2 regions of the Alkalihalobacterium sp. TH-98 genome follow, and region 1 is predicted to be linked to the other one. Evidence: a T-box and tRNA genes for the amino acid it is inferred to sense, from the RefSeq annotation. Region 1 holds a T-box; the other holds one or more tRNA genes.

Region 1 (16,594 bases):
TCTAGCTGAAATAACAGCTTTAGGATTACCTAGTATTCTTATTCCTAGCCCATATGTAACGAATAATCATCAAGAAAAGAATGCACGTTCACTCAGTGTAAAAGGTGCTGCTATTGTTCGCCTTGAAAAGGAAATGAGTGGGAGAGTATTGCTTGAAGATATTGATACTATTTTTAAAAAGGCTGGAAAATGGGAAGAAATGCATAATGCAGCTCTTTCACTAGGGATGCCGAAAGCTGCAACTCACTTTGTAGATTTATTAGCTGAATTAAAGAAAAATAAAAAGTAATAATTAATGAACTTCATTAATATTTGAGTGCTAGTGGAATTTTTAACGGCTTGTAAACAAACACGGTGAAGTAGGCGGGTGCATATAATATAATAAAATGATGAATAAGCGGAAAAGTTTTAGGTAAAAGACTTCTTTAATGGATAAAAGTATAGAAAGGATTTCGGTTTGTATATTTTGGGAAACAGATCGACCCTTTCGAGAAGTGAGGAGATTTAAGGCGATGGAACAATTTATTCAACAGCTTAGAGAAAAAAATATAGGTAAAGTCCTCGTCCAAGAACCATTAGCAAATCATACAACTTGGAAAATTGGCGGGCCCGCAGAAATTTTAGTAGAGCCTAAAGACGTTGAAGCTTTAAAAGAGTTAATGAGCCTAATTCGTCAACAAAATATTCCTTGGCGTGTTATTGGAAGGGGTTCGAATTTGCTTGTAAGTGACAGCGGTATTGAAGGTGTTGTCATTAAATTAGGGGACGATATTAGTCATCTGGAAATAGATGGTGAGGAAATCAAAGTCGGTGGTGGCTTTTCTGTTATTAAGTTAGCGATGATTATTAGTAAAAAAGGACTTTCAGGGCTAGAGTTTGCAAGTGGAATTCCTGGTTCTGTAGGTGGAGCTGTATTTATGAATGCAGGTGCGCATGGTTCTGATATTTCTCAAATATTAACGAAGGCACACATTCTTTTTGAAGATGGGACTATGAAGTGGTTAACAAATGAAGAATTGGAATTTTCATATCGGACTTCGAGGTTACAAAAGGAAAAGGCAATATGTGTGGAGGCTGTTTTTCAGCTAAAAGCAGGAGACCGTGATGAAATTGTAAAGGTTATGCAAAAAAATAAAGATTATCGACGAGTGTCTCAACCATGGAATTATCCATGTGCAGGCAGTGTATTCAGAAATCCGCTTCCGAATTATGCGGGCCAATTAATAGAAAAAGCCGGATTAAAAGGGTTCCAATTAGGCGGGGCACAAGTATCTGAAATGCATGGGAATTTTATTGTAAATGTCGCTGAGGCTAAGGCTGATGATGTTTTAAATCTTATTCAACACATTAAAACTAAAATACGTGAAGAATTTGAAGTAGAGATTGAAACAGAAGTAGAGATTGTCGGAAAAAAACAAAACAACGACTGAGCATAACCTTCGATTTGTGTTATAATTCAATAATGTAACATTAAATTTTATGTGAACGGCATAAATATTTTATGCCGTTTTCGAAATATAGGCACTTATAATGGAGGTTGGAATATGGTTGATGAAAAAGTTATTACCATCAACGACAGAATACCTAAGTTAAAGGAACAAAGAAAGCAACGAGCAAACCGAAGATTGATCTTTTTTCTATCTTTTTTCTTTTTCCTTATCCTCTTAGTCATATATTTTCAATCTCCTTTAAGTCATATTAAAATGATTGAAGTCCACGGAAACTATTACTTGCCTGCCGAGACCATAGTGAAAGCGTCAAAGTTGAACAGTGGGACAAGCCTCTGGAAACTAAATCAAGAAGAAGTGAAAAAAAGAATAACGAATCTAGATGAAATAGAAACTGCTGATCTTTCACGAAAGTTCCCTAATACGATTGAAATTCATGTTGTTGAATATCAACGAGTCGCATATATGTACCAGGAAGGAAAGTACTATCCTATTCTAAGTACTGGAGTTTTCTTGGATGAATTACCACCAAACGAAATGCCTGTTGATGCACCTATTCTAAAAGATTGGGAGTCTGGGCCAGTAGCACAAGAATTAGCGGTGGAAATAACCAAGTTATCCAATGGGTTGTTTAATAGAATTTCAGAGATTTATTATACGCCTACAGAAACTGACCCGTTAAGAGTTATTGTTTATATGAATGATGGGTATGAAGTACATTCTACTGTTCGAAATTTTGCAGAAAGAATCGCACCGTACCCTTCCATTGTTAAAGAAATCGATCCGAATAAAGCAGGGATTATTCATATGAGAATGACACCTTATTTTGAGGAGTTTATTGGTGAGGAGGAAGAGGAAGGTGAAGGTGAAGGGTAAGCACGTTATTCTTTCACTTGTCCTGTTGGTAACCGGATTTATTTTAGCGGTATCTTATCAATTTGCGAAAGAGCACCAAGATACAAATCCGATCTCTCAGCGCCAATGGAGACATGAGGATGAACTTCGCAACAATATTATTTTAGAACAAGCAGTAAATCGAAATTTACAAGAGGATTTACGAGGTTACCAAACTCAGCTTAGAGAGATTGAAGAACAAATAGCAGATTTAACGGAAGAACAAGAAATAAGAGTAGCTTCGTTAATTGAAGATTTAGATCGGTTAAGAAGGCTGGTTGGTACGGTTAAAGTTAAAGGTACAGGAATTGAAGTTACGTTATCTGATAATTCATATGTTCCGGATGGTGCCAATCCCAATGATTATATCGTTCATGAAGAACAAATTCAGAAAGTCGTCGATGAATTGTTAGTCGCGGGGGCTGAAGCAGTTGCGATCAATGGCTATCGTCTTTCTAGCAATTCTTATATACAATGTATCGGACCTGTAATATATATTGATGGTCATACCTCTTACGCCCCATTCGTCATAACAGCAATCGGGGACCCATTAAGTTTAGAAGGGTCAATGACATTACCGGGTGGAGTTAGAGACCAATTATTAAATGATCTAATTGAAGTAAGGCTGCAACAAAAAAACGAAATAGTCATGGAACCTTACTTATCTGAAAGTAGGTGACATAATGAATAAACAAGTTATTTTTATGATTGTTACTCTTATCATCGGTTTTATGTTAGCTATCCAGTTTCAGTCTACAAAAGAACCGGTCGTTCGAGACACAAGGGATATTAGAGAACTACGCAAAGAATTAAGAGCAGAGCAAGATAGACATCAGCAGCTCACACAAGAAATAGAAAAGTATGCGACTTTAATAGCTCAGTATGAAACATCTTTAAGTGATCATAAGGAAAACATTGAGACCGTAATGGTAGAGCAAATTGAAAGCTTAAGAAAAGAAGCCGGCCTAACAGAAGCATCAGGGGAAGGGGTTATCCTTACGATTGAACCACTCTACCATGATCAATTTTTCGGCCACCAAAGGCATTCAGTTTCTCCTGTATTATTGAGGTTCTTAGTAAACGAATTAAATTTCAATGGTGCCGAGGAAATTGCGATCGGAAACCAGAGAATTATTTCAACAACAGCCTTTCGTGAAGTGAATGGTGTTACTCGTGTAAATAACAGGAGATTACCGCCATTACCGTTAGAGATTAAGGTGTTAACGAATGATGCTCAAAAATTACACAATGAAATGGTCGTTTCAGAGTCTGTCGAGTACTTTGAAATTGATAATTTAAAATTAACATCTACACCGATTAATTATCTTGAATTACCAGCTTTTGATGATACACCAAGGGTGCGGTATATGGAGCAAGTGAAGGAGGATTAACCAACCGATGTGGTTGCCAATTATTGGTTTGATATTAGGGGTAATATTAGGTTTTTTTACAGAATTTCGTATTCCTGATGAATATTCCAATTATTTATCAATTGCAGTATTGGCTGCATTAGATACATTATTTGGTGGAATACGAGCACATTTACAAAATAGTTTTGACGGAAATGTCTTTCTCACCGGTTTCTTTTTTAATATCCTACTTGCTGCAGGTTTAGCTTTTCTAGGTGTCCATCTTGGTGTAGACTTATATTTAGCAGCAATTTTTGCTTTCGGTGTACGACTCTTTAATAATATAGCGGTTATTCGTCGAATGATGCTGTCGAATTGGAAAGAAAGAAGGAATGAGAACAAACTTTAGAGAATTATAAAAATATTCTCTAAAGTTATGAAACAAGCAGATTTTTGAAAAAAAAGTGAGATTTGTAAAGAAAATCAAAAAAATAAAAGGGAAAAGACATTTAATGTTGAATTATTTTATAGTTAAATAAATTTTCCCTTCTTGTTTTCTCGCTAGAGTTTTTAAACATTTATGGTATTGTTTCGATTATCTAAGGAATTGCAGTAAAAATATAGCAGTATATTTGCTATACAGAACAAAAGGAGGTGCCACAGATGAACAACAATGATATTTATGTTAGCTTAGACATCGGTACATCCAATGTAAGAGTAATCATTGGAGAAATGACCAATGGATCACTAAACATCATTGGTGTTGGAAATACGAAGTCCCATGGAATTAAGAAAGGCTCCATTGTGGATATTGATGAAACAGTAAAATCAATTAAAAGAGCTGTCGATCAAGCAGAACGAATGATCGGTTTATCAATAAAGCAAGTTATTGTAGGTGTAAACGGAAATCATGTTCAATTACAACCTTGTCATGGTGTAGTTGCAGTTTCTAGCCCTGACCGTGAAATAGGTGATGAAGATATCGCTCGTGTTATCGATGCTGCTCAGGTGGTATCCATACCGCCAGAACGTGAAATTATTGATGTAATCCCTCGTCAATTTATTGTGGATGGATTAGATGAAATCAATGACCCTCGTGGTATGATAGGTGTTCGTTTGGAAATGGAAGGAACAATTATCACAGGCTCTAAGACTATCTTACATAATTTATTAAGATGTGTAGAACGTGCGGGGTTACAAATTGCTGATATTTGCCTGCAACCTCTAGCTGGTGGTGCAGTAGCAATCTCAAAAGACGAAAAGAGTCTTGGTGTAGGTCTTGTTGATATCGGTGGCGGTTCAACAACTGTTTCGATTTTTGAGCAAGGAACACTTAAAGCGACATCTGTAATACCAATTGGTGGAGACCATGTGACAAATGATATTGCGATTGGTTTAAGAACTTCTACTGAAGAAGCTGAACGGATTAAATTAAAGCATGGACATGCCTACATTGATGAAGCTTCTGATGCAGAAGTATTTAAAGTCTCAGTCATCGGTAGTAACGACCAAGATGAATTTTCTCAATATGATATTGCGCACATTATCGAAGCTCGTATGGATGAAATATTTGAGCTCATTGAAAAGGAAGTACATCGCTTAGGCTTTGGAGTTCTACCAGGCGGCTATGTCCTAACAGGAGGAGCTGCAATGGTTCCGGGAGTATTAGAATTGGCCCGTGAAGTACTTCGTAGTAACGTTCGAATTGCTATACCAGATTATATTGGTGTTCGTGAACCGCAATATACAACTGGAGTTGGCTTGATACAATTTGCATACCGTAATGTTAAAATCCAAGGAAAAGAAGTAGCTGCTTCAGTTTCTGACTTAAACCAAGGAGAAAAGTCTCCTTCTAAGAAGGAAAAAGCAACTCCTAAGGCGAAAGAGGATAAAGAAGGTATGAAAAAAGTAAAAAGTTGGTTTAAAGTTTTCTTTGAATAATAATTCGTGTTTAAGAGGATAGCAAAAAGATCCGAGTAGTTTGAGGCTTTCATTAGCAAGCGGATACCCAGCGTATGCTTTTGATACGTGAGGTACGCGGAACTAAACGAAAGAAAAATAAGACAATTATTTTTCATGGACTTTTTGAACCTCTACTAGTGATTTTCGGCATACATGATGAATTAGGAGGACCTTACATGTTAGAGTTTGAAATGGATATGGATCAACTAGCGACAATAAAAGTCATCGGCGTTGGTGGTGGCGGAAGTAACGCTGTTAACCGTATGATTGAAAATGGTTTACAAGGCGTTGAGTTTATCGCTGTGAATACAGATGCTCAAGCATTACATTTATCGAAAGCAGAAATCAAACTGCAATTGGGTGGTAAACTGACACGTGGATTGGGTGCAGGTGCTAACCCTGATATCGGAAAAAAAGCAGCAGAAGAAAGTAAGGAACAACTTGAAGAGGCGTTACAAGGCGCTGACATGGTTTTTATTACAGCAGGAATGGGTGGAGGAACTGGAACAGGTGCTGCACCAGTAATTGCTGAAATTGCAAAAGAACTAGGCGCATTAACAGTTGGTGTTGTAACTCGACCATTTACGTTTGAAGGCCGTAAGCGTTCGACGCAAGCTGGTGGTGGAATTGATGCTTTAAAAGAAAAAGTGGATACATTGATCGTTATACCTAATGATCGTCTACTAGAGATCGTAGATAAAAATACACCAATGCTAGAAGCGTTCCGTGAAGCAGATAACGTTTTACGTCAAGGTGTACAAGGTATCTCAGATTTAATTGCAGTTCCAGGTTTAATTAACCTAGACTTTGCTGATGTTAAGACGATTATGGTTGATAAAGGTTCTGCGTTAATGGGAATTGGGATTGCCACGGGTGAAAATCGTGCGGCAGAAGCTGCTAAAAAAGCTATTTCCAGTCCGTTACTTGAAACTTCAGTAGATGGTGCACAAGGTGTTTTAATGAACATTACTGGTGGTGCGAACTTAAGTCTTTACGAAGTTCATGAAGCTGCTGAAATAGTATCCGCTGCTTCAGATCCTGAAGTGAACATGATCTTCGGTTCTGTAATCAATGAAAATCTAAAAGATGAGATTGTAGTAACTGTCATAGCTACAGGGTTTGAAGATAGTGAAAGTAATACGTTAGGAAAACCACAAATGCAACGACCGTCTGTTCAAACGAAAGTTAGTAACCCGGCACCAAAGCAAGAGGAAGTAAAAGAGCCTAGATTAAATCCTCAAGTTCAACAACAGCCTGAACAAGCAGATACGCTGGATATTCCAACGTTCTTACGTAATCGACGCAGACGTTCAAAGTAAAAATACGAAGAACTGACCACTATGAGTCAGTTCTTTTTTTTATGCAAAAAATTGTCAATCAATTATCAGGTTCCTTAGACAGTATAAGTGTAAATCTATCAAAATAACTATTTAATCTCGTCATAAACTGACAGACTTATAAATAGAATCTGATATATACTTGGCTAAAACATACCAAATTGTGATTGAGAGGACATGCAATGACCATTTATTTGGATGTTATTTGGTTTCTTAATTTATGTATTGATTTTCTCTTAATTTGGATAACCGCAATTACACTAAAAAGAACGATACATAAATGGCGGTTATTCTTAGCAGCCCTTTTTGCTTCACTTATAGTATTTTTTATGTTTACACCTATTGGCCATTTGTTTTACCAACCCTGGATGAAAATATTATACTCAATGGCAATTGTTTGGATCGCTTTTGGGTTTTATCGGTTGACGTACTTTATTCAAAATTTATTTATGTTTTACTTTGTTACTTTTATGACGGGAGGAGGCTTGTTTGCACTTCATTTCTTTTGGCAAACCGAGTTTGAAGTTTTGGATGGGGTAATGTTTACGAAGACATCAGGCTTCGGTAGTACATTTAGCTGGCTATTTGTTTTAATTGGTTTTCCTCTCGTATGGCTTTTCTCAAAACACCAATTAAAACAAGTGGAAACAAGGAAAATTCATTATGAGCAAGTGGTAAGTGTGGAAATCTCAATTGGGCATGAACTGTTATATGTGAAGGGTCTAGTCGATAGTGGAAACCAATTACATGATCCGATTTCAAGAGCTCCAGTTATGGTCTTAGAAAAGGACGCATTACATTCTATGCTGAGCAAGGAAGAAATTGAACTACTTCTCGATTATGAAAATATGGAGAAAATTTACGAGGAAAATCATCCTTTTGCCGATAGAATTCGCATCATTCCATACCGAGTAGTAGGAAAAGACCAACAATTTATGATCGCCATCAAGCCGGATCGTGTTAAAGTGACTACGGCCGATGAACAACATCTCGTTAAGAAGGTACTGATTGGGATTAACGATATGAAACTATCAAACGATGGAGACTATCAATGTATTGTTCATCCGAAGATGCTTGTTGCAGGAGAAGGAAAAAAATTAGCTTAGTTTCACTTTTATTGAGGAGGCAATGACATGCTAAAGTTGAAGTTTACGTTGATGTGGCAAAAAATTTTATATCGCTTAGGAATGAAACCGGACGAAATTTATTATATCGGTGGAAGTGAAGCATTGCCGCCACCATTATCTAAGGAAGAAGAAGCACATTTATTAAGTAAACTTCCTAGTGGAGACAAAGCGGTTCGAGCAATGCTGATTGAACGGAACTTAAGACTTGTCGTTTACATTGCAAGAAAATTTGAAAATACGGGGATTAATATTGAGGATCTAATAAGTATTGGTACAATTGGACTTATTAAAGCAGTTAATACATTTAACCCAGAAAAGAAAATTAAATTAGCAACATATGCTTCACGTTGTATAGAGAATGAGATTTTAATGTACTTACGCCGTAATAATAAAATTAGATCAGAAGTTTCTTTTGATGAACCTCTCAACATTGATTGGGACGGAAATGAATTATTACTATCTGATGTTCTTGGAACAGAAGATGATATCATTACAAAAGGGATTGAGGAAAAAGTTGACCGTAAATTGTTAGTCAAAGCATTACACACTCTAAATGCTCGCGAGAAACAAATTATGGAGCTTCGCTTTGGATTAGCAGGTGATGAGGAGAAAACACAAAAGGATGTTGCGGATTTACTTGGTATATCGCAGTCTTACATTTCGCGTCTTGAGAAGCGCATTATAAAGCGGTTAAGGAAAGAATTTAATAAAATGGTCTAAGTGTTACAAAAAAAATATTTAATTGCTTATGAACGTTGTGATACCATGAACTCATTCAATTTTATTTAGAGCCAGTCAAAGAGTACACATGCATATTTTTCCCTCTCAAGGAGATACTTTACATGAACATCATTCTCCTGTTGGGAGGGAAAGAATTGACACGAAATAAGGTTGAAATTTGTGGAGTTGACACAGCGAAATTACCAGTTCTAACGAATAAGGAAATGCGTGAATTATTTACGCAAATGCAAAGCGGTGACATCAGTGCCCGTGAAAAGTTAGTTAATGGGAACCTTCGTCTTGTCCTAAGCGTAATCCAACGCTTTAATAACCGTGGTGAGTATGTAGATGATCTTTTCCAAGTTGGTTGTATCGGGTTAATGAAATCAATTGATAACTTTGATTTAAGCCAAAATGTAAAATTTTCTACATATGCTGTCCCTATGATCATCGGTGAAATTAGAAGGTACTTAAGAGACAATAACCCTATTCGAGTATCTAGGTCTTTACGTGATATTGCTTATAAAGCATTACAAGTTCGTGACCAGCTAATGGCTGAAAAGAACCGAGACCGAGAGCCAACGGTACAAGAGATTTCTAAAGTACTGGATGTTCCAAAGGAGGATGTTGTTTTCGCTTTGGACGCTATTCAGGATCCGGTATCCCTTTTTGAGCCGATTTACAATGATGGTGGAGATCCGATTTATGTAATGGACCAAATAAGTGATGACAAGCAAAAAGACGTTAATTGGGTCGAAGAAATCGCGCTGCGTGAGGCGATGATCCGATTAAATGATAGGGAAAAACTAATCTTAAATATGAGGTTTTTCCAAGGGAAAACACAGATGGAAGTTGCTGATGAAATCGGGATCTCACAAGCTCAAGTATCAAGGCTGGAAAAAGCCGCTATCCAACAAATGAATAAACACGCACAAAGCTAATAAAAGGCTGAGTAACATGATGCAAATGTTACTCAGTCTTTTTATTTAATCAACCTTCTTATACATACGAATAGGTCATCAGTTTTCCTTATTTTTGAGATATTATCGGTTGTTTTATCATATAGATGAAGTAATACAGCATGGTCAAAAGAAAGGATGATTCCAACATGATGAAAATATCTGATTTACAATCTAAAGACATCGTCAACATGGAAAATGGCAAGCGCTTAGGAAATTTATCAGACTTGGATATCAATTTAACAACAGGTCAAATTGATGCAATCATTATTAATGGTACAGGAAAGATGATGAGCTTTTTCAATAGAGAGACTGAAGAGGTAGTGATTCCATGGGGGAATATCGTTAAAATTGGAAACGATGTTATTTTAGTGCAAGTTCCAGAACCGTATCAGCGTTATTAATGGCTAGATATTAGCAAAAAAGTGCTTCATCGACGAATCTTAATACTTTTTACATGAAGAATATGTTAAAATAGATAAAAACAATCAATATTATGGCAGTTTTTGTTGATTGGGACTTTGATAAAAAACATGGATAGGAAGTGATTTTTTGGTCCATGAACCGTTTATCAAGACGGAAGATGATCTATTATTAATTTCTGAATGGAAAAAAAAGGGTTATAACTTAACTGCAGGGTTTACGACACGTCTAGGAGGGGTTAGTCAATCTCCATACGACTCCTTAAATGTGGGATTACATGTTTCTGATGAAGACTCTATTGTAATAAAAAACCGGCAAATGGTATCTGTTAAGCTTGACTTCCCAATTGAGCAGTGGGTAGTAGGTGAACAAATCCATGACTCAGGTATAAAAAAGGTAACTAGAAGCGATGTTGGAAAAGGTGCACAATCATTGAAGTCAGCTATTAAAGACATCGACGGTTTATACACAAAAGACAAAAATATTCTACTTGTCAGTTTGTATGCAGATTGTGTCCCGTTATATTTTTTTGCACCTAAGCATGGAATGATAGGTTTAGCACATGCTGGATGGAAGGGAACAGTTGGTAGAATTGGTCCGAAAATGGTTGAAATGTGGAAGAATGAAGGTATAGATACAAATGATATTTTAGTTATAATTGGACCCTCAATTAGTCAAGAAGAATATGAAGTGGATAAAAATGTTATAAGGGCAGTTGATCAAGTCTTACCTCAAAAAGATGCTCCACCTTATGTTAAATCGAGACCTGGTCATTTCCTCTTAGATTTAAAGAGATTAAATAAACAATTACTTATTGCTGCTGGTATTCCAAGTCATTGTGTAAAAACTAGTCAATATTGTACAGCTCGCAAAACCGACTTGTTTTTTTCACATCGAAAAGAACAGGGTCGAACAGGAAGAATGATGAGTTTTATAGGTTTGAAAAGTAATGAAGATCTATAAAAGGAGGACGATCGATTGACAGTAAAAGATAACTTACATAAAATTCATGAAGAAATTAATGCAGCCTGTCAACGGTCAGGACGCAACTCGAATGATGTACAGATAATCGCAGTTACTAAATATGTATCTGTCGAGAGAACTCAAGAAGCATTGGATGCGGGAATTATTCATATTGGAGAGAATAGATCTGAAGGACTAATAGAAAAAGCACAATCTGTAGATAAGGAACCCATTTTACACTTTATCGGTTCTCTTCAATCAAAAAAAGTAAAGAATGTCGTGGAACATATAAGCTACCTGCACTCTTTAGATCGTCTATCTTTAGCTCGAGAAATACAAAAAAGGTGGGAATCTTTAGAGCCTTTGAAATGTTTTGTACAAGTGAATGTTTCTGGAGAAGAATCTAAATCAGGACTTAATCCTAATGAAACGATTCCTTTCATCCAAGAGCTCGCTCAATTTCCAGCCGTTCAAGTAGTAGGGCTTATGACAATGGCGCCGTTTGTAGAAAATTCAGGAGATACAAGACCTGTTTTTAAGAAACTTCGACTTTTACAACAAGAAGTACAAGCCTTATCTCTTGACCATGCACCATGTAAGGAATTATCAATGGGTATGTCAAATGATTACATAGTCGCAGTAGAAGAAGGCGCTACTTTTATTCGTATTGGATCTTCGCTTGTTGGGTAAAGATTGAGCTCAAAGGAGGAATTTAAATGGGGATGAAATCGAGGTTTAAACGTTTTTTTGAATTAGAAGAAGATGGACAAGGTTATGAATCATACAATGAGGAAGTAGCTGCTACACAAGATGAAGTGCCACAATATCGGAGAAGTGAAAAGCAGGCGAAAAATCAAAATGTCGTAAGTTTGCAAAGTGTTCAAAAATCAGCAGCAAAAGTTATTTTGATTGAACCGAGAACATATGATGAAGTCCAGGATATTGCAGATCACTTAAAAAACCGTAAGGCAGTAATTATAAATTTACAGCGAATATCAAATGAACAAGGAAAGCGAATTGTCGATTTTTTAAGTGGAACGGTGTATGCTATAGGAGGAGACATTCAAAAGCTTGGAATAAGTATATTCCTTTGTACTCCAGATAATGTAGACGTATCCGGGTCAATTTCAGAAATGATGCAAGAAACATTTGAACAACGTTAGAATGGTGGTGGATAATTAAATGCAAGGAATTGGAGCTTTACTAAATTTAGCAATTATGGTTTATTCATACATGATTATTGCTTACATCTTAATGTCATGGTTTCCAAATGCCAAGGAGTCTTCAATCGGTCAATTTCTAGGTTCAATTGTTGAACCTTACTTAGCACCGTTTCGTAAATTTATTCCTCCTTTAGGTATGATTGATATTTCCCCAATTGTAGCTATTTTTGCCTTATCATTTGCAAGATATGGAGTTGCTGCATTATTCGGGATGTAATGGTGTAAAGGATGAGTATTTATCAACATTTTAGAAATGAAGAAAGATCATTTGTAGATCAAGTATTGGACTGGAAACAGGAAGTGACTGTTCAATATACCTACAAATTAACTGACTTTCTTGACCCAAGACAACAAGACATTATAAAAACAATTATAGGTAAAGATGAGGAAATAAGCCTCTCCTTTTGGGGAGGCACTTCTTATACTGAACGTAGACGTGCGTTGCTTTCACCGCCCTTTTTTGAGCTTTCAACGAGTGATTTTCATGTTCAAGCTTTTGAGTTACGTTACCCTAGAAAGTTTATCACTTTAGAACATAGAGACGTGTTAGGTTCACTAATGGGTTTAGGGTTAAAGCGTGAAAAATTTGGTGATATTGTAATAAATGATGAAGTAATTCAAATAATCGCTGCTTGTGAGGTTGCTGGTTTTCTTGAATTAAATTTACAAAAAGTTGGACAAGCTAAAGTTAAAATTGTACCAATAAGTGATGATGATATCGTCCAAACCAATGAGGAGTGGTCAGAAGAATTTACAACCATCTCTTCTTTAAGGTTAGATACATTACTGTCTGGAATGTACAACATATCACGTACTAAATCTTCTCTATATATAGAAAGAGGTTTGGTTAAGGTCAATTGGAAGACGATTGAAGATGCTTCATTTCAAATTCAGGAAGGCGATTATTTTTCTGTAAGAGGATTTGGAAGAAGTAAGTTGATGTCGGTTGCCGGGTCTACAAAAAAAGGGAAAATTCGCATAGTTTTTGGTAGAAAAAAATAATTTTATCATAGAAAAAGAAGGGAATACTCTTTTTCTGTCGAATATATCTAAGAATTTAACGACAAGATTTGGAGGTGGAGTTCGTGCCTTTAACACCGCTTGATATTCATAATAAAGAGTTCACACGCGGATTCCGTGGTTACGATGAGGATGAGGTTAATGAGTTTCTTGACCAAATCATAAAAGATTATGAAGCTGTACTACGGGAAAAAAAGGAAATGTTTGAACGAGTACAGGACCTTGATGGAAAGTTAGAGCATTATAATAAAATTGAAGAGACTTTAAATAAATCAATTTTAGTTGCTCAAGAATCTGCAGAAGAGGTTCGTCGTAGTGCTCAGAAAGAAGCACAATTAATAGTGAAGGAAGCAGAGAAAAATGCTGATCGTATCATTAACGACGCGCTAACAAAATCAAGAAAAGTAATGATGGAGATTGAAGAATTAAAGAAACAAGCCTCTGTTTATCGTATTCGTTTCAAGATGTTAGTTGAAGCACAATTAGAAATGCTTCAAACAGATGATTGGGATGAAATTACAAAGGTTAATGAATCTGTAGAAAAAGAAAGCGTTGAATAAGGTTTCTTGACACAGATAATATTTATGTATTATAATACCTCTCAAATTGAAAAGAGTTAATAACTATGATAGGGAGAGTACCTTTATCATGCTTCATAATAGCGAGTCAGGGGCGGTGGAAGCCTGATGTGAAGGATAATGGGAAAATCACCCTTGAGTTCTATACCGAAAGTTAAATTCTAGTAGGCTATAGCGGTTTATTCCCGATACGAATGAGAGTGAATAATAGCAATGAATCTTGCTGTTATTTAGTAGGGTGGTACCACGGGTAACCTTCTCGTCCCTATAAGACGAGAGGGTTTTTTTGTTGTCTTGATTAAGGAGTATTCTCTTTACGTACCTAGAGGCTATAGTCCATAGTCCATAATTCACTCACCGCTCACTTCTGCTTTACGCTTTGTCTAGCTACAGACGCCATCGGCTCGAGGTCGCTTTGGTCCATCAAATGTGATCAAAGGGCGGGTCACATACTGCTGGCCCTCCAGCGCTTGTCGCCGATAAGCAGGCGTCTTCCGCTTTTCGTGATGTCTAGCTACAGCGTCCAGCGTCTAGTGGACTTCGCTCTCCTCCTTACGATAAGGCAACATCGTAACGCTAACGCTATACGTGTTTTCTTTATCTCATACGGAGAGGCTCCAGTCCATACGCCGCTAACGGGACGCTTCCGCTTTTCTTTTTACATATTAACTAGGAGGAACAAGAATGGAATATAAAGACACTTTATTAATGCCAAAAACAGAGTTTCCGATGCGTGGAAACTTGCCAAATCGCGAACCAGAAATGCAAAAAAAATGGGATGAAATGAACATTTATGATAAAGTTCAACAACGTACAGAAGGACGCCCATTATTTGTTCTTCATGATGGACCGCCGTATGCAAATGGTGACATTCATATGGGACACGCATTAAATAAAGTATTAAAGGATATAATTGTCCGATTCAAATCGATGAGTGGTTATCACGCACCTTACGTTCCAGGTTGGGATACGCATGGCCTTCCAATTGAGACCGCACTTACAAAAAATAAAAAAGTAAAGCGTAAAGAAATGAGCGTTGCAGATTTCAGAAAGCTTTGTGAAGAATATGCTCTTGAGCAAATTGATCGTCAACGCGAACAATTTAAACGTTTAGGTGTTCGTGGGGACTGGGAAAATCCATACATTACTTTAAACAAAGAATATGAAGCTCAACAAATTAAAGTTTTCGGTGATATGGCGAAAAAAGGTTATATCTATAAAGGATTAAAGCCTGTTTACTGGTCGCCATCTTCTGAGTCAGCTCTTGCAGAGGCTGAAATTGAATATCATGACAAACGTTCTCCTTCGATTTACGTTGCTTTTCCAGTAACAGACGGAAAAGGTGTATTAGATGGAGATGAAAAGATTGTCATCTGGACGACAACCCCTTGGACGATTCCAGCTAACCTAGGGATTACGGTACACCCTGATCTTGAATATAGCGTTGTTCAAGTTGAAAATGATAAGTTTGTTGTTGCTTCAGGGCTGTTAGAAACACTATTAACTGAATTAGAATGGGAAACTCACAGTGTTGTGAAAACATTTAAAGGTGAGCAATTAGAACATGTCATTGCTAAACACCCTATTTATGACCGTGAATCACTTGTAATGTGTGGTGACCATGTAACTCTTGATGCAGGTACAGGTTGCGTTCATACTGCACCAGGTCATGGGGAAGATGATTATATCGTCGGGCAAAAATACAATTTAGATGTTTTATGTCCAGTTGATGATAAAGGTGTAATGACGAAAGAAGCTGAAGGATTTGAAGGGTTATTTTATGACGAAGCGAATAAACCAATCACTGAAAAATTAACTGAAGTAGGTGCTCTTTTAAAGCTCTCTTTTATCACTCACTCGTATCCGCATGATTGGAGAACAAAAAAACCTGTCATATTTAGAGCGACTGCACAATGGTTTGCTTCAATTAAAGATTTTAGAGAAGAATTACTTCAAGCCATTAATGAAGTAGAGTGGATTCCATCTTGGGGAGAAACACGTCTTTATAATATGGTACGAGATCGTGGAGATTGGTGTATTTCACGTCAACGTGCATGGGGTGTACCGATTCCGATTTTCTACGGTGAAGATGGAGAGCCTATTATTACGGATGAGACAATCGATCACGTTTCTCAATTATTTAGAGAGCATGGTTCAAATATTTGGTTTGAATGGGAGACGCAACAACTTCTACCTGAAGGGTTTACTTCATCTCATAGCCCAAATGGGACATTCACTCGTGAAATGGATATTATGGATGTGTGGTTTGACTCAGGGTCATCGCACCAAGCCGTTCTTGTAGAGCGAGATGACCTACAACGTCCTGCAGACTTATATCTTGAAGGATCAGACCAATATCGTGGTTGGTTTAACTCGTCGTTATCAACGAGTGTTGCTGTTTCAGGTAAAGCTCCTTACAAAGGTGTATTAAGTCATGGTTTTGCTCTTGATGGTGAAGGTCGTAAAATGAGTAAATCTATAGGAAATGTTGTTGTTCCTAATGATGTTATGAAGCAATTAGGAGCAGATATTCTTCGTTTATGGGTAGCTTCGGTTGATTACCAAGCAGATGTACGTGTTTCAGATAATAT
Region 2 (16,594 bases), on a different contig from region 1:
ACAAGTAGAAGCTAACTAACACGGCAGGTTGTTGTCTACAGATATTATAACATAAAAAATAAGAAATATTAAAGGTATGATTTGCTTTCCCACATTTTTTCAACAATTTTAGACAGATGTCCCCCCACTATCGCCCTCTCCTTTTTGTTGACGAGAGAAACTATAGGTTTCACCGCCTTTGTTGAGTGGTATCTTTACTTTTCTAACAAAGAAATAAATTACAAGATGACCGGCACCTAATATGAGAAAAAGTCCAGGTATTCCATGCTCTTCGTTAAACACGGTAATCGTAAAGATGAAAGCAAGAACGGAAGTAATTCTCCCGGAATTTAAAAATAATTCTCGAACAACGATGTATTCAACTCGCATTTCTGCTGCCTTCCATCCTTTTCCGATTACGTCGTAAGTTAGAGAAACATATGGAACAAGCAACATTGGGTAAGCAATAGAGATGACAACTGCATAAATAATAAGACGAGTAAAGTTTAAATCTGTTATGATAATGAAAATAGCTAAGTAAAGGATCGTCCCACCAATCAATATGGATTTTTTTCGAAAAGACGGTTTCATAAGTCGAGTCGCTAGAAAGTAACAAATAAACGAAACCGCTGAAGCTACTAATCCATACGTACCAATTGCAAGTTCACTGCCTGTTGCGATATAAACCCACACGACGATTACAAAAACAAATGTTCCTTCTCTTAATCCTTGGAAGAAATGCGCATGAAGAATATGCCTCCAATTGTCATTCCGCTTTCGCTCTTTTAGGACAGAGAGAAAAGAAAAACTACCTGTTGCAGGTCGTCGTTTCAAAAATAAACTTGTAATAACAGCAATGACAAACAACGTTAGAGAAATCCCAAATATAATTTTATAACCGAAAAGCTTCTCCATCCTCGTAATGATAAAGCCGGCTAATATCGGACCAATCATCCCAGCAAATGAAGTAAGTAACCCTAAAAATCCATTAAAAAAATCTCGTGTTTCTGGCTCTGTAATTTCAAAAGTTAATACATTAAATGCTAACCAGTAAAAACCAAAGCCAATCCCTAATAACGAGCCTAACAAAATTAAGTATTGTGCCGCATTTTCACCTAAAAATAGGACTGTAAAAAAGAAAACGGATAGGAAACTGACTCCTAGCCGCAACACGATAACCCGGTCAATTTTTTTTGCAAACCTTCCTGCAAGAATAAAGGTTATCGGCTGCATAACAACAGATGATAAGTTATAAAGAGCAATGTCAAGAAACTCCCCAGACTGCTTCCATAAATATACATTTACAAATGTGTTAGATAAAGCAATGCTCAGAGCATACAGTCCTCCAATTGTTAACAGCAGGACTAAATCTCGGTTTACTTCTACATCACCAACTAATTTTTGCAACAGTTTCATGCCGTCACTACACCACCTTAGGTGTAGTTTGGCGATTTTCGATAAACGTTATGCAACAATTATCGTGTGCTCGTACTCTTATATAACCAAAACACCGCTAACTATATAAGGTTAGCGGTGTTCATATTATGATATATTATTTAGCTTGGCTATATAGCTTAGCTACTTCGTCCCAGTTTACTACATTCCAGAATGCGTTAATGTAGTCTGGACGACGGTTTTGGTAATTTAAGTAATATGCATGCTCCCACACGTCTAAACCTAAGATCGGAGTTTTACCTTCCATGATTGGAGAGTCTTGGTTTGGAGTGCTCATTACTTCAAGCTCACCATTGTTAACCACTAACCAAGCCCAACCAGAACCAAAACGTGTAGCTCCAGCTTTTGCAAACTCTTCTTTAAAACTGTCAAGGCTTCCAAATTTGCTGTTAATAGCTGCAGCTAAGTCACCAGTTGGTTCGCCGCCACCATTCGGGCTTAAAAGCGTCCAGAATAAAGAGTGGTTAGCGTGGCCTCCACCATTGTTTCTTACTGCTGTACGAATATTCTCAGGTACAGCGTCTAAGTTGCTGATTAGTTCTTCAATTGACTTGCTTGCAAGCTCATCATGACCTTCTAAAGCAGCGTTTAAGTTAGTCACATATGTGTTATGGTGCTTCCCGTGGTGGATATTCATTGTTTGCTCATCAATATGAGGCTCTAGTGCATTTGCAGCATAAGGTAATGCAGGTAATTCATGTTTTGCCATTTTAATTCCTCCCTAAGCAATTGTTTTCAAATAATTGATAAAGTAATCCAATACAGTTAATAAATTTAAGCAACAGAAATGTTTACTAAGTTGCTCAATATTTACATTATCAAAAAAACGTATAACATGCAATTGATATGTATATGTATTTAACTGCTGTTTCTACTTTACCACTCCATACATTTCCCTCATTTTTAAAATTATAATCAAAACATACATATTTAACGGACAAACCCCATATTGTGAAATACATACAAATATGGGAGGTGTGGATTTGAACTGGTTTGAAGCTCTTCTATTAGGCATTATTCAAGGTATTTCAGAGTTTCTTCCGATTTCTAGTTCAGCACATTTGGTCATTGCTGAAAAGCTATTAGGTATTCAAATGTCTACGAGCAACTTGACTTTCGAAGTCCTTCTACATGCAGCATCTTTACTAGCCGTCATTTGTTTTTTTTGGCGTGATTTACTTGAAATTATTAGAGATTTCTTTGCTTACTTATTTTATAAGAATAAAAAAGCGAAAACAAACTATCGATTTGCCTGGCTTATCATAGGTGCTACTCTAATTACAATGGGTGTAGGTAAAGGAATTGAAGGTTTGATAGGGGATAATATCACCCAAGCTTCAACAATTGGAGCAGCATTAATTGTGACAGGGTTGTTTTTAATACTTATTGAACACGGTATTAATGTTGGAAGTCGAACGGTAAAGGAAATGACTTGGAAAGATTGTATAATTATTGGAATCGGCCAAGCTCTCGCTGTCATACCAGGAATCTCGCGAGCAGGCAGTACCTTAATCGTTTCACTTTGGTGTGGTTTGGATAAAAAGACAGCTGTTCGTTATTCTTTCTTACTATCGATCCCTGTCATTTTAGGTATTACCATTTTAAAAATACCCGAACTAACCGCAGAGACTTTTGCAGGTATTGGGTTTGAACTTGCCATCGCCTGTATTGCCTCATTTATCTTTGCAATTATCGGTATTAAGTGGCTGATCCAAATGCTAAATCAGGCTAAGCTCACATACTTCGCTATCTATTGTATTGCCCTCGGTACAATCACGTGGATCTTTCTAAATGACATTCAAGTAGTATAATGAACTGAATAAAAACCTATGCATGACGAAGCCTTTCTAACGTGAAAAATAAAAAAGCTTATGACTGAATATTTTCAGTCATAAGCTTATATTATGTAATGTTATGGCGGAGGAAGAGGGATTCGAACCCCCGCGCGGTTTAACCCGCCTGTCGGTTTTCAAGACCGATCCCTTCAGCCGGACTTGGGTATTCCTCCGAATATATGTTTTATAGATGTGTTGAACTTCCAACGTCTAATATGGTGGACCCTGTAGGACTCGAACCTACGACCAATCGGTTATGAGCCGACCGCTCTGACCAACTGAGCTAAGGGTCCTTAAATGGGGCGGCTGATGGGAATCGAACCCACGAATGCCGGAACCACAATCCGGTGCGTTAACCACTTCGCCACAACCGCCATTTTATTGAGTTTAAGAAAATTGGTAGCGGCGGAGGGAGTCGAACCCACGACCTCACGGGTATGAACCGTACGCTCTAGCCAGCTGAGCTACACCGCCAAAATAAATGGCTCCACAGGCAGGACTCGAACCTGCGACCGATCGGTTAACAGCCGATTGCTCTACCAACTGAGCTACTGTGGAATAATAAAGACAACTAATATTATAACTCAAAAAACTAACTTTAGTCAACACACGAGACCTAACCTTGAAAAGGTGGTGACGAAAAGTAATATATCACAATCTGTTATAAATGACAAGCTATTTCTGAAAAAAAGTCGTCACCTAATTGAAACAGGACATCTCTTGTACCATTATTTTTTCTCTTGTAAAATGTATGTTGGTAGTTACTTAATAGGTCCAGCTGCGTAAATTGTTTTTGATCTAGGTTCACCCGTGATTGTTACACTCTACAATCGGCTTGACGGAAATCTATACACATAAACACAAGCTTAATAAGAAGGAGTAGACATTATACATGAATATTTTTAAACAGCTAATTAAAAGTTTGTATTCCCCTAAGGATATTGCCTTATTTCGGTTTCAAGGGATTGGAAAAACCATTTTTTATGTATTCTTATTAATGGCGGTTGTTTCGATTCCAAGTGCAATTCAGTTATCAACAACCGCCTACCAGGGTATTAACTATTTAGCTACATCACTAGAAGAGGATATGCCTGATTTTGCTTTTCAAAATGGTATTTTGACATCAGATATAACAGAACCTTACATTGATGGGACAGAAGCTGGCGTTTTTATCCTCGACCCTACTGGACAACTAACGGTTGATGATATGGACGAATATGATAACGGTCTTGCGATGCTCGAACGCGAAGCAGTTATTATCACTGATGGAATAGCAGAGACTTTTAGGTACCGTGATCTTGGTAATTTAAACTTAACAAAAGAAGAAATCTCAGGTCTAGTCAATAGTATAGCCGATGTACTTCCTGTGATTTTAACGGTTTTCATGTTAGTATTATACCTTTTCTTTACAGCAATGAAATTTATTGGAGTAACCGTATTAGCTTTAATTGGACTCATGCTAAAAAACAAAGCGCAATTAAACTTGAAATACAGACATCTTTGGATTTTATCAGCTTATACTGTTACACTGCCGACAGCTATTTTTAATTTGACAGAGGCGTTCGGATTTATTATTCCATTTTCGTTCTTCTTCTATTGGGCTATTGCTATCTTCATGTTATATAAAGTTTTGCAGTATGTTCCAAAGCCTAAGACTAGCCCGCAAAACGCTGAAGCCAGTAACCCTTATAATAACTAATCAAAAAAAAACAAAAGGCTGTTGAGAACATTTCTCAACAGCCTTTTTTCTACCTTGTTTTATTTGTTAGAACTTTCTACTTTTTTTACAACAATACGCGTACCATCTACAGAAACAACTTCTATTTCTGTATCTTGTGTTAACCAATTATTTTCACTAGTAGCACTATATTGCTTTCCATCAACCTCCATCGTACCAATTGGACGGAAAGGCGTTATCGTTTTTCCTCTTTTTCCAATCAACTCTTTATACTTATCATTAATTGAGTTATACCCTAATTCCCCAGTTAATCGGTCTCTTAAAGTCATTTTTGACCATAAGTTTCTAGAAGGAAACACCTTTAGAAATAATAGTGAAGATGCTGCACCAAGAACTAATCCCATTGCTACTAATGCCCCATATAAGAAACTCGGTGCCGGAATAGCCAAAGCTACAATCATTAGGATAGCCCCTAGAAATGCGATCGTACCATCACTAATTGCCTTTCCATCAACAATAATTAGAATTAGTCCAGTAATATACAGTAATACGACCCAAATTCCTGTATCACCGGCAATATGATGAGAAAAGTAAACAGCCATGATTGCAATACCTAGAACACCAAAAACTCCTTTAACCTTAACCAGTAATTCTCCAAATAAGAAAAGTGTTCCTAAAAAAACAACGAGAAACCCGACACTCGCAATATTAAGTACATCCATTCCATTCAACCTCCAGTCCTATTTAATATACGAAATAAAATGAGATAAGTTTCATTTCATTTTTTGGTTAAACTATAAATGAGGTGAAAAATATGAAAAAAAATATGAGTAAAGATAAGCGTCTCACCAAATCAATAGCCGAGGATTCACCGAGACACCAACCTGCTTCTACAAACGCATTTGTTCCCGTGAAAACAAAATCACTTCTTGTTTAAAATTTTATCAAATCTTAGCCGAAAATACATACTTAAGGTGGTGTATTTAAGAGATAGTAATTTAAAGAATGATGTCGGGGTTAAAGTACTTCTGATTAACCGCTTAAAAAAGCTGACTCAATGAGCTTATGAGTCAGCTATCCTTTTATCTAAATAAGCCTTTAATCGCTTCAATAAATCGTTGAAGCACATCTAATAAAGATGCAATAAATGATTGTGTATCTTCACGATTTAGGAAATCTCCTAAATTGTCGCGAATTTTTCCAATTTGATTTTGTACTTGGTTCCAATCAATATTTAAATCCTTTAAACGCATAAATAATGAAACGAGCCCGTTTAACTCTTCCTCTGTTAAAGTGACTCCTAATTCTTGAGCTATCCTTTGAATGAGAGCACGTAAGTCTTCCTCTGACTCAACTGGATTTTGAGCAATTTCCTCTTTAATCCGGTTCATTAATTCTGTAGCTTCTTCCATCCCAATTCGCTCAGCAAGCTTACCTGTTCGGACCATTTCTTCGTTGGCAATTTGCTTTTGCTCTTCTGGAATTTGAATATCAGCGGTTATTTCATACGCTTTAATAATTCCTGTTAAACCAGCAGTCCCTGAAACTTCAAATGGTGCAGTTACATAAATATCTGCATCTTTTACTCCTGCTGTTACAAGAGCATTTGCATACATACCTTCAGAAACCCAGTTAATATTATTTGTCTCTACATTAAGTCCAGATCCAGATTGTGTTAAAGTAATCATGGAAGAAGAAATCGCTCTCGTCCCAATTTGAGCCCTGCTCACATAATTCCCTAAATAGTGATGTTCTTCTTCATTTGTAACATAGATAATTTCTACATCGTCTGGTGCACCCATTTCATTTAGTATGCTTCGCTTCTGTTCATCTGTTAAATTGGCTCCTAGTGTGACAATCATATCTCCAGGTGCTGCATCCGCTGCAACTAAACTCGGTATTAAAATTGTAAACACTAAAAGTAGAGGTATTAATTTCTTTTTCATAAAACTCATATCATCCATCTCCTTTGAAGATCTCAATCAAATAGTTGACATCCTAAATTTAAGAAAACTATTTTTTGAGCAAAATTTAAAGTGACTTTTGTCCTATTTGTGTGTGTAAAACTTTAAAACTTCACCATCTTTTCTCATATTCTAGAAACACAATCCTTTAAGATAGGTATACATGTCCATGAGGAAATGAGAAGGACAAATGAAATTCCTACTAGAAAAAATGAAGAGAAAAACAACTCCACAGGCTCGTACATTAAAACACTAAACGTAATAGGACCGAGAGCAACTCCTAAAAACCGAATCATTGAGTATAAGGAAACGACTAAGCCCCTTTCATTCACTCCAATAGAGGACGTCACTGCAGTATTAGCTGCTGGGAGAAAAAAACCTAGACCAATTGAAGCCAACGAAATTAAGAATAACAAACTTACTAGACCATGAAAAAAAATAAGGAATGCAAAGCTGAGTACGAGTAAACTCAACCCTAGCAGTAGAAAACGTTTGACATGATCTTTGTTATCCCCCATATTTTTACCTGTCCAATATGAGAATACAGTTAAAAACACAAGTGGCAACGCTAAATATATTCCTTTCACTGTCCCATAAATTCCATAGCTCTCTTCTAGATAAAAGGACATAAAAAACATAAGACCAAATAAAAGGAGCAAACCCACTCCACTAGCGAAAAATATAGGAACAAGCCATTTAAACTCGCGAAGAATAATTTCTTTCATTGACTGACGGTATTCTTTTAAACCTACAGGCTCAGTTTTCTTCCTGCTCTCGTTAATCCATATCTTTATTCCAATAAATGCGAAAAGTGCTAGAAAGAAATAAATAAAAAACGTGGCAAACCATAAATACACTGCAATAAAAGCACCAATTATAGGACTTATTACTTTTCCAAGGCTGTTAAACACTTCCACTGTACCTAGCGCTTTACTTCTGTCTATACCTACAAACAGGTCACCAGCTAAAGCCATTGCCATCGGTGCGGTTCCCCCTGCTCCTATCCCTTGGAGAAACCGACCTAAAAGTAACATTGAAAAGGCGCCTTGACCCTCAAAAAATATTGGGGCTGCGGCAGAAAATAAACTGCCTAGTATAATAAAAAGAAGTGAAGCTAATATCACCTTTTTTCTTCCTACCCGATCTGAAATTAAACCTATGATCGGTATCATAAGTGCTGCTGGAATTGAAAATACAGTAAGAACTAAGCCGCCTTCTACCGCAGTTAATTGTAATGCATGCTGTATATCCGGGATAATTGGAATAAACATTGAATTCCCGACTACCATGACAAAAGGCAGTAAACCAATGATGTAAATAACTACTGTTGTAGAAGTCTCCTTTTTCATCTGTGTTCCCCCTCCTAAAAAAAAGAAAAAAATTAGTCATATTTTTTACACTTGCTGAATATATATTGTTAAGATGTTTACTCACATTAGGGAGGACAAGCCATTGAGTACCCAATTCAGCTTTAAACACAGTGTGATCTTTATCACCGTTCTTTTTATTATTTGTTATAGCATTTATTATGATCTATCTACTGGTACTTTACCCAAAGCAGATAAACCAACAACTAACGAGACAAGTTCACAAAGTTACCCTAATATTGTTGTTGAAGAAGAACCGTTTCCTGCTCAAGAAGTCGTTGTTCAAAATGGCTATACCGTTCTATCCATTGTAGAACATTTGCATGAAGGGCCCGTACCTGCATCAATCCAACAAATCGTTTATGATTTTCAAGAATTAAATCCAGGTGTGGCAGCGGATAATATACAGGTTGGAAAAACTTATCTATTTCCGCTTTATTCAAAATCAGAGTAACAATACCTTGCCAAACAAAATGACAGACTGATAAAATAAACACGTATGTCGTTTATTACAATATATATAGTTGAAAATAAGAAAAGCGCAAGCACCCGTTTAGCGGCGTTAGTACTGGAGCCATTCGCATGAGATAAAAGATACACGCGGTCTCAAGTGAGATGATGTTGCTTATCTTAAGCAGGTGAGTGAAGTCTTGCTAGTCGCTGGGCGCTGAAGCTAGACATTCTCGAATTATATAATTTCCTATCTTTTTAAAAAGGGGCGAATGATTCATGACCCAAATCACACATCGAACCCAAACTCGACCTGTGAAAGTTGGCGGGATTACGATTGGCGGAAACAATGAAGTCGTTATCCAAAGTATGACAACAACCAAAACTCATGATGTTGAAGCAACAGTGGCAGAAATCCACAGGTTAGAAGAAGCAGGTTGTCAAGTGGTTAGAGTAGCTTGTCCAGATATGCGCGCAGCAGAGGCTATTTCTGCTATTAAAGCAAGAATTAACATCCCTCTCGTTGTAGATATACATTTTGATTACAAGCTTGCCTTGAAAGCCATTGAAGGTGGAGCGGATAAAATAAGAATTAACCCTGGGAATATTGGAAAAAGAGAAAAAGTAGAGGCCGTTGTAAAAGCAGCCAAAGCAAAAGGTATTCCCATTCGTATTGGAGTTAACGCTGGTTCACTCGAAAAGAAAATTCTAGATAAGTATGGGTATCCAACAGCTGATGGAATGGTCGAAAGTGCCCTGCATCACATCGGTATCCTTGAAGATCTTGATTTTCATGATATTATCGTTTCGATGAAGGCATCTGACGTTAACTTAGCGATTGAAGCCTACGAGAAAGCAGCTAAAGCTTTTAGTTACCCACTGCACCTAGGTATTACTGAGTCAGGTACACTATTTGCTGGTACAATAAAGAGCGCGGCAGGATTAGGTGCGATTTTAAACATGGGTATTGGAAATACGGTTCGTATTTCACTAAGCGCTGACCCTGTGGAAGAGGTAAAGGTTGCTCGTGAACTGTTAAAATCATTCGGTTTAGCTGCAAATGCTGCGACTTTGATCTCATGCCCAACGTGTGGGCGTATTGAGATTGATTTAATTAAAATCGCGAATGAAGTTGAAGATTATATTTCAACAATTAAAGCACCAATTAAGGTAGCTGTTCTTGGTTGTGCTGTGAATGGTCCAGGTGAGGCACGCGAGGCTGATATTGGTATTGCAGGGGCTCGTGGAGAAGGCTTATTATTTAGACATGGTGAAATAGTAAGAAAAGTTCCCGAGGAAATAATGGTTGAAGAATTAAAGAAAGAAATTGACAAAATCGCTCAAGAAAAATTAGCGAAACAAGAATAAAACTGGAAATTATATCTTAATCATGCAATAATAAGCACACGCTAGTCGCGTGTGCTTATTCAATAACTCCCCTTCAAAATTTAGGTGATGTGGATTCCTGCTTTGACCCTATTTAGAAGAATGGTGAAAAGAAGACAGTTAAGATAATGGACAACGCACCGATACCGATCGCCCAGTTACCAAGTGCATTCGCACCAGCTCTTCTCGCAACGAACCCGACAATGATCCCAGATGCACCTAAAAGGATCGGTAAAAAGAATAATGACAGGATAGAAAGCACGATAGCAAACGTACCAACACCACGGCCTGATGCAGTTGCATCATCATAGTTTGCTTCAGCTGTTTCTTCCCGTTCTTCTGTTCGACCACCAAAAGCACCTGTCATTGGTGTAACTTCAGCAGCCGTTTCCTCTTCAAATGTGTCTACTCTTTCGCGGTCTCTTTCTTCTGGTCTTAAGTCGATCGTACGAGTATCACGATCGTTAAAGTTGTTGTTGAAATTGTTATTGTCAGCCAAAACTAATCCCTCGCTTTCTATATTTGGGGGAGCATTAATAGTATGACTCACGATGCTCTGATTATAGGTGACAATGATTGCATGCATAGGAAACGATTTATTTTAATATACGAGGTGAATTATGAAGAAATCTAGAGTTTTTGGTTTTGATATCGACGGTACAGTAACAGATCCAGCTACTTTCGTTCCATATTTAAATAAGCACTTTAACAAAAATATTACATTAGATGATATAACTGAATATGATTTAACTCAAGTATTGGGTGTTACTTCGGAACAATTTTGGCAATGGTTAAAAGAGCATGAGGGTCATATTTATTCAAAAGCAGATTTAGCCCTTTATGCAAAAAATGCATTACATAATTGGAAAGAAAACCATAAAATGGTGTATATTAGCGCTAGAGGAGATCATTTATATGATTTAACCGAGCAATGGTTTCAAGCAAAAAAGCTTCCTTACGATAAGATTAACCTTATTGGCAGTCATGATAAAATTAATGCCGTAAAAGATCATAAGCTTGATATCTTCTTTGAAGATAAACATGATAATGCATGTGATATTGCTGAAGAGTGTAAAATACCAGTTGTTTTGTTCGATACGCCTTATAATCGTCTTTCTGCACCGCAAAATGTAATACGAGTAGAGAACTGGAACGAAGCAACCCATTGGGTGGAACAATGGTTAAAAAATGAAGAAAAGGAAAGGTAAGAGTCGATCTCTACCTTTCCTTCTTTTTTATGAGGTAGTGCTGACAGGTGCACAACTTTTGCAATACCCATATATTTCAAACTTGTGTCCCGTGACTTCAAAGTCTGGGAATGTAATATTGATGTTTTCCATTGGGCAACTGTGTACAGCTTTTGTTTTTCCGCAATCTAAGCAAATTAAATGGTGGTGATGTTGCGTTGTTGAACAAGAAAACCGAAACTTCTTTTCACCTTCTAATTCTGTTACTTCTAAAATTTCTAATTGTGCAAACGTTGCTAAGTTTCGATAAATCGTATCGAAGCTTAAACCTGGGTAATCATTATACATCTTCTCTAAAACATCTTTAGCAGAAAGGTACCGCTTTTCATCGGCAAAAAGACGAAGCATTTCTTCACGTTTTTTTGTATATTTGTATCCTTTCTCCTTTAAGAGTTCCATTGCTTGCGTAACGTTCATTAAGAATTTCTCTCCCTTCGCTTTCCTTTAATCAAATGGTATAGAATGTGCGCCACCACAAGCCAAATGGTTGCAAATAATACAATTCCACCACCAGTTGCTATATTTAAGTGATAAGAAAAATACGATCCAGTTGCCATTGACAATTGACCGAAAAAGACGGATAACATTAGAAGCTGCTTAAAGCTTTTAGCAAACACAATCGCAGCAGCTGCAGGCAATACAATCATTGCCCCGACTAATAAAATACCGACGACTTTCATGGATATTGCAATAACTAAGGCGATTAGAAAGGAAAAGATAAAATTTAAGTGTTTAATGGATATCCCTGAAACTTTTGCAAATTCCTGATCAAACGATATTGCCACGAATTCTTTATAAAATAAAAACAAGATAATTAGCACCAATATTGAAGTCGCAATCATAAAATACAAGTCCTGTAACGTGACACTAACAATGCTTCCAAACAAATACATAAACCATTGGTTATAGCCTGTTTTGGACACACTAATAATGATAGCGCTTAACCCCACTCCTGCTGATAAAATGATTGGAATAGCAATTTCCTGAAAATCCTTGTACACCTGTCTTAATCTTTCAATTAATAATGATCCAATAAACGCAAACAGCAAACCGAAATATAGCGGATTAACAGTTGAAAAAACGGCTAATGTTTGCGTAAGCAATACACCTGCAGCTATTCCTGTCAATGTAATATGCGATAAAGATTCTGAAATAATCGATATTCTGCGAACGAGCAAAAATGAACCGAGCAATGGGCAGATGAAACCAATTAAGAACGCTGCGACCATTCCTCGTTCAATAAAAGTTAAATTTGATAATAGATCTAACATCCATGTACTCCTACTTTAATCTGTTATTTGATTTTACTTTAGAACAGACCTTAAGACAATAAAGAACACTTTAGGTTTATGTACTTACACTCGTCTTTGGTTTATAAGTAAATTTATCCTTCACCTTTTTAATGGATAAACAAATCATTAAGATAAGAACGGAAATGATAACAATTGTTCCTCCTGGTGCCAAATCTAATTGAAACGCCGTGATTAATCCTCCAATTACTGCAATTTCTCCGAACAAAATCGAGTAAAAAAACATTTGCTTAAACCCTTTTGCAATGCGCATACTAGCTGCAACTGGAAGTGTCATTAACGCTGATACTAGTAGAATTCCAACGATCCTCATCGAAGCAGCAATAACAAGTGCTACAATAATAATAAAGACGAGATGGACGAAAGATTTATTTAACCCAGAAACTTTAGCATGTTCTTCATCAAAAGATAAATAAAACATCTCTTTAAACAAAAATGTCGTAATGATAATTACAATAATAGAGATAATTAAAACCGTATATAAATCAGAACGACTAACTGTAATAACACTGCCAAATAAATAATTAAACAAATCATTGTTAAATCCATCGGCTAAGGAGATAAAAACAACCCCAATCCCAATACCGCTGGATAAAATGATCGGTATCGCTAATTCCTGATAAAACTTATATACATTTCTAATTTTCTCAATAAGTAAAGACCCTCCTACTGCTGCCCCCATTCCCATGTATAGAGGATTAAGTCCTTGAAAGAAAATAAAATATTTTCCCAATAGCAAACTAGCTGCAATTCCTGTTAACGTAATATGAGATAGAGCATCAGCAATAAGTGACAACCTTCGAACGACAAGGAATACTCCTAACATTGGTGCAATTAAGCCAATGAGGAGTCCTGTATAAAAAGCATTTTGTAAAAACTCATATTTCAAAAAAGCCTCAATCATGTTCACAGCCCTCGTCACAATGATTGTGGCTTAATAGTTGAACATTATGGCCAAAGAATGATGATAAGTTATGGTTCTTCTCGAACTCTTCACGGTCACCATGGAAATGTATAGTCGTATTAATACAGGCAATATCGGTTACATGTTCTACCATTTTACTAATATCATGTGTGACTAATAATAAGGTAATGTTTTTATTCTTATTGAGGTCAATTAACATTTCATAAAAAGAATGGACAGAGCTGGCATCAACACCAACAGTAGGCTCATCTAAGATTAGGAGCTTCGGGTCGCTGACTAAAGCTCTCGCAATAAACACTCGTTGTTGCTGTCCACCGGAGAGTTCACCAATATTCTGATTCGTAAATTCGGTCATACCTACACTTTTAATTGCCTCATGAACTTTTTGTTTGTCTTTTTTCGTCATAAAACGAAATAAACCAATCTTAGCATATAACCCCATTGAAACCACTTCAAAAACAGTAGCTGGAAAACCGGAATTAAAACTATTTGCTTTTTGAGAAACAAATCCCACTTTATCCCACGCTTTAAATTTGTTTAAGGGTTGACCAAATAATAAAACTTCACCATTTTGCGGGGTTAATAAACCAAGAATGCATTTTAATAAAGTCGATTTTCCTGAACCGTTTGGACCCACCAGTCCTAAGAAGGCACCTTCTTCTATTTTTAAGTTAACATTTTCTAATACTTCTTTGTTATCGTAGCGAAAAAATAATTTATTGACTTCAATCGCAAAAGCTTGATGATCAGTCATACTGTTCCTCCAAATTAATACTATACCTACATTATAACATAAATAAGAATTGTTCTTATTCAATATAAAAAATGCCTCCTCACACATTGAATGCAAAGAGATGTAGAAAATTATATAATAAAACAAATACATCTGGAATCCAATTTTTAACTACAAGGATGTGAATTTTCATGGCACAAAAAAAGTTAGCAATCATTGATATGGGATCTAACTCTATTCGGCTCGTCATTTATACCATTCAAAGTAACGGGTGTTATCATGAACTCCATAACTTTAAAGTTGTTGCTAGATTGAGCAGCCATACGACTCAAGAAGGAAGCATAACAGAAAAGGGAATAGAAATTATTATCAAAACGCTTAATCGCTTTAATAAAATCATAAATGCCCATCAAATTGATCATGTTAAAGGGGTAGCTACAGCTGCCTTACGCCTTGCTCCAAACCAAAAGGAAGTACTGGACATCATAAAAAATAAAACAGCTCTATCTTTTACTGTTTTAAGTGATTATGAAGAAGCGTACTATGGTTATTTAGCTATTACCAATTCTACAAATATTGAAGACGGTATTTCAATTGATATTGGTGGTGGAAGTACGGAAGTTACCTTATTCAAAAATAGAAAATTAGTAAAGTATGTTAGTTTTCCATTCGGTGCTATCACTTTAAAAAAACGCTTTATTGAAAGCGATCCTCCCACCTTAGGAGAAATCAACAATCTACAACGATTTTTATTCAACCAATTTTCTTCACTTGAATGGATTGTCAATACAGAATTTCCTCTCGTTGGAATTGGAGGAACTGCCAGAAACTTATGTTTAATGCATCAGCGTAAAATTAACTACCCTTTGCCAGGCCTTCATCAATATGAGTTACAACCAAATAACATTCATGAAGTCCAAGAGTCTTTACTAGAACACCCTTTTACTGAAAGACAGAATGTAGAAGGCCTATCAAAAGATCGAGCAGATATTATTATTCCAGCGATTCAAGCTATTTCTACACTAGTTAAGGTGACAGGGGCACCAGTTTTTATCATGAGTAACAAAGGATTAAGAGATGGGATATTTTACGAGGAATTACTGCATCAAATCGGAATTGAACAATTTCCAAACGTTGCTGAAGAAAGCTTCTATCAACTTTCTTATAGTTATCAAATCAATGTGGATCATGTTAAGCAAGTATCGAAGCTCGCTTCTGCTATTTATAAAGAGTTATCACCGTATCTCCTTGAAAAGTTTAATGATGAGGACAATTTAAAATTACTTCGTTATAGTGCAAGGTTCCTCTACATGGGTGAATATATTAGTAATGAAGCTAGTAGTCAACACACCTTTTATTTATTATCCAATATGACCATCGATGGATTAACCCACGATGAAAGATTAGGAATTGCTCTTATTTCTTCTTTTAAATCAAAGTCGTACCTGTTTCAGTTCGCTGCTCCGTACAGTGCACTTTTAACGAAACAACAATTGAAACGTTACGAATTGCTCGGTGCCATTTTAAAACTGGCCTATTCCCTAAATCGAACTCGAAGAAATGTCGTCAATAAATGTGTTGCTAACAAAACATCAAAAAGAGAAATTGAACTTCACCTTCTTTGTAACGATGATTTTTACTTTGAAGAGGAACAAGCCCAAAAGTATAAAAAGCATATTGAGAAATTACTCAGTTTCAACGTTGAGTTACATTTCCAAAATAATAACTAATTTACACAACCTTTACATAAGATTTACAATTAATTGATATTATGGAATGAGATTAGATATTTTTATTTTGGAGAGGTTGATAATTATGTCGACAAACTACATCGAACAAAATATGCCCATTGATCTAAATAATCCAACCTTCTACAATAACCGTGAGCTCAGTTGGTTAGCCTTTAACGAGCGTGTCTTAGAGGAAGCTATTGACGAAAGAAATCCTCTATTGGAAAGATTAAAATTTTTAGCGATATTTAGCTCAAACTTAGACGAATTTTTTATGGTCCGTGTTGCTGGCTTAAAAGATCAAGTAAAAGCTGGATTTAACAGATCTGAAAATAAAGCAGGTTTAACACCGAAGCAACAATTAAAAAGAATCTCTGAAAAAACGCAACAACTTGTTCGTCTTCAAGATAATATGTTTTGCGAAACATTATTACCGATGCTCTACCATGAAGGCGTACAATTCCTATCCATTGATGAAGTATCAAGTGAGCAAATGAAGTTTTTAGAAGAACGCTTTTTGCACTATATTTTTCCT

What was found. The T-box of region 1 lies ahead of ileS (isoleucine--tRNA ligase). A T-box ahead of a tRNA ligase gene usually reads a tRNA of that ligase, here a tRNA-Ile.
Region 2: it encodes a tRNA-Ile, which carries the amino acid that the T-box ahead of ileS (isoleucine--tRNA ligase) is inferred to sense. The anticodon was not compared.

The regions. Positions count from the first base shown of each region.
Region 1 covers NZ_JBYCKM010000045.1:446,991-463,584, forward strand. The annotation lists gene murG (undecaprenyldiphospho-muramoylpentapeptide beta-N-acetylglucosaminyltransferase) at 1-289, shown strand, start outside; gene murB (UDP-N-acetylmuramate dehydrogenase) at 513-1,430, shown strand; gene AC2VNP_RS17845 (cell division protein FtsQ/DivIB) at 1,545-2,324, shown strand; gene AC2VNP_RS17850 (DUF881 domain-containing protein) at 2,308-3,021, shown strand; gene AC2VNP_RS17855 (DUF881 domain-containing protein) at 3,026-3,733, shown strand; gene AC2VNP_RS17860 (small basic family protein) at 3,741-4,100, shown strand; gene ftsA (cell division protein FtsA) at 4,355-5,632, shown strand; gene ftsZ (cell division protein FtsZ) at 5,830-6,972, shown strand; gene spoIIGA (sigma-E processing peptidase SpoIIGA) at 7,173-8,096, shown strand; gene sigE (RNA polymerase sporulation sigma factor SigE) at 8,124-8,837, shown strand; gene sigG (RNA polymerase sporulation sigma factor SigG) at 8,960-9,778, shown strand; gene AC2VNP_RS17890 (YlmC/YmxH family sporulation protein) at 9,946-10,200, shown strand; gene pgeF (peptidoglycan editing factor PgeF) at 10,349-11,182, shown strand; gene AC2VNP_RS17900 (YggS family pyridoxal phosphate-dependent enzyme) at 11,198-11,872, shown strand; gene AC2VNP_RS17905 (cell division protein SepF) at 11,899-12,345, shown strand; gene AC2VNP_RS17910 (YggT family protein) at 12,365-12,622, shown strand; gene AC2VNP_RS17915 (YlmH family RNA-binding protein) at 12,634-13,407, shown strand; gene AC2VNP_RS17920 (DivIVA domain-containing protein) at 13,491-13,985, shown strand; T-box leader at 14,042-14,273, shown strand; gene ileS (isoleucine--tRNA ligase) at 14,688-16,594, shown strand, end outside.
Region 2 covers NZ_JBYCKM010000027.1:95,327-111,920, reverse strand. The annotation lists RNA gene ssrS (6S RNA) at 1-33, opposite strand, end outside; gene AC2VNP_RS10970 (MFS transporter) at 109-1,395, opposite strand; gene sodA (superoxide dismutase SodA) at 1,532-2,143, opposite strand; gene AC2VNP_RS10960 (undecaprenyl-diphosphate phosphatase) at 2,418-3,245, shown strand; tRNA gene AC2VNP_RS10955 (tRNA-Ser) at 3,350-3,442, opposite strand; tRNA gene AC2VNP_RS10950 (tRNA-Ile) at 3,486-3,562, opposite strand; tRNA gene AC2VNP_RS10945 (tRNA-His) at 3,568-3,643, opposite strand; tRNA gene AC2VNP_RS10940 (tRNA-Met) at 3,667-3,743, opposite strand; tRNA gene AC2VNP_RS10935 (tRNA-Asn) at 3,752-3,827, opposite strand; gene AC2VNP_RS10930 (DUF1189 domain-containing protein) at 4,162-4,968, shown strand; gene AC2VNP_RS10925 (NfeD family protein) at 5,028-5,669, opposite strand; gene AC2VNP_RS10920 (DUF1002 domain-containing protein) at 6,030-6,902, opposite strand; gene AC2VNP_RS10915 (MFS transporter) at 7,037-8,260, opposite strand; gene AC2VNP_RS10910 (hypothetical protein) at 8,364-8,732, shown strand; gene ispG (flavodoxin-dependent (E)-4-hydroxy-3-methylbut-2-enyl-diphosphate synthase) at 9,008-10,096, shown strand; gene AC2VNP_RS10900 (DUF4190 domain-containing protein) at 10,209-10,613, opposite strand; gene AC2VNP_RS10895 (hypothetical protein) at 10,735-11,322, shown strand; gene AC2VNP_RS10890 (Fur family transcriptional regulator) at 11,350-11,778, opposite strand; gene AC2VNP_RS10885 (metal ABC transporter permease) at 11,778-12,632, opposite strand; gene AC2VNP_RS10880 (metal ABC transporter permease) at 12,709-13,575, opposite strand; gene AC2VNP_RS10875 (metal ABC transporter ATP-binding protein) at 13,568-14,350, opposite strand; gene AC2VNP_RS10870 (Ppx/GppA phosphatase family protein) at 14,521-16,059, shown strand; gene AC2VNP_RS10865 (RNA degradosome polyphosphate kinase) at 16,145-16,594, shown strand, end outside.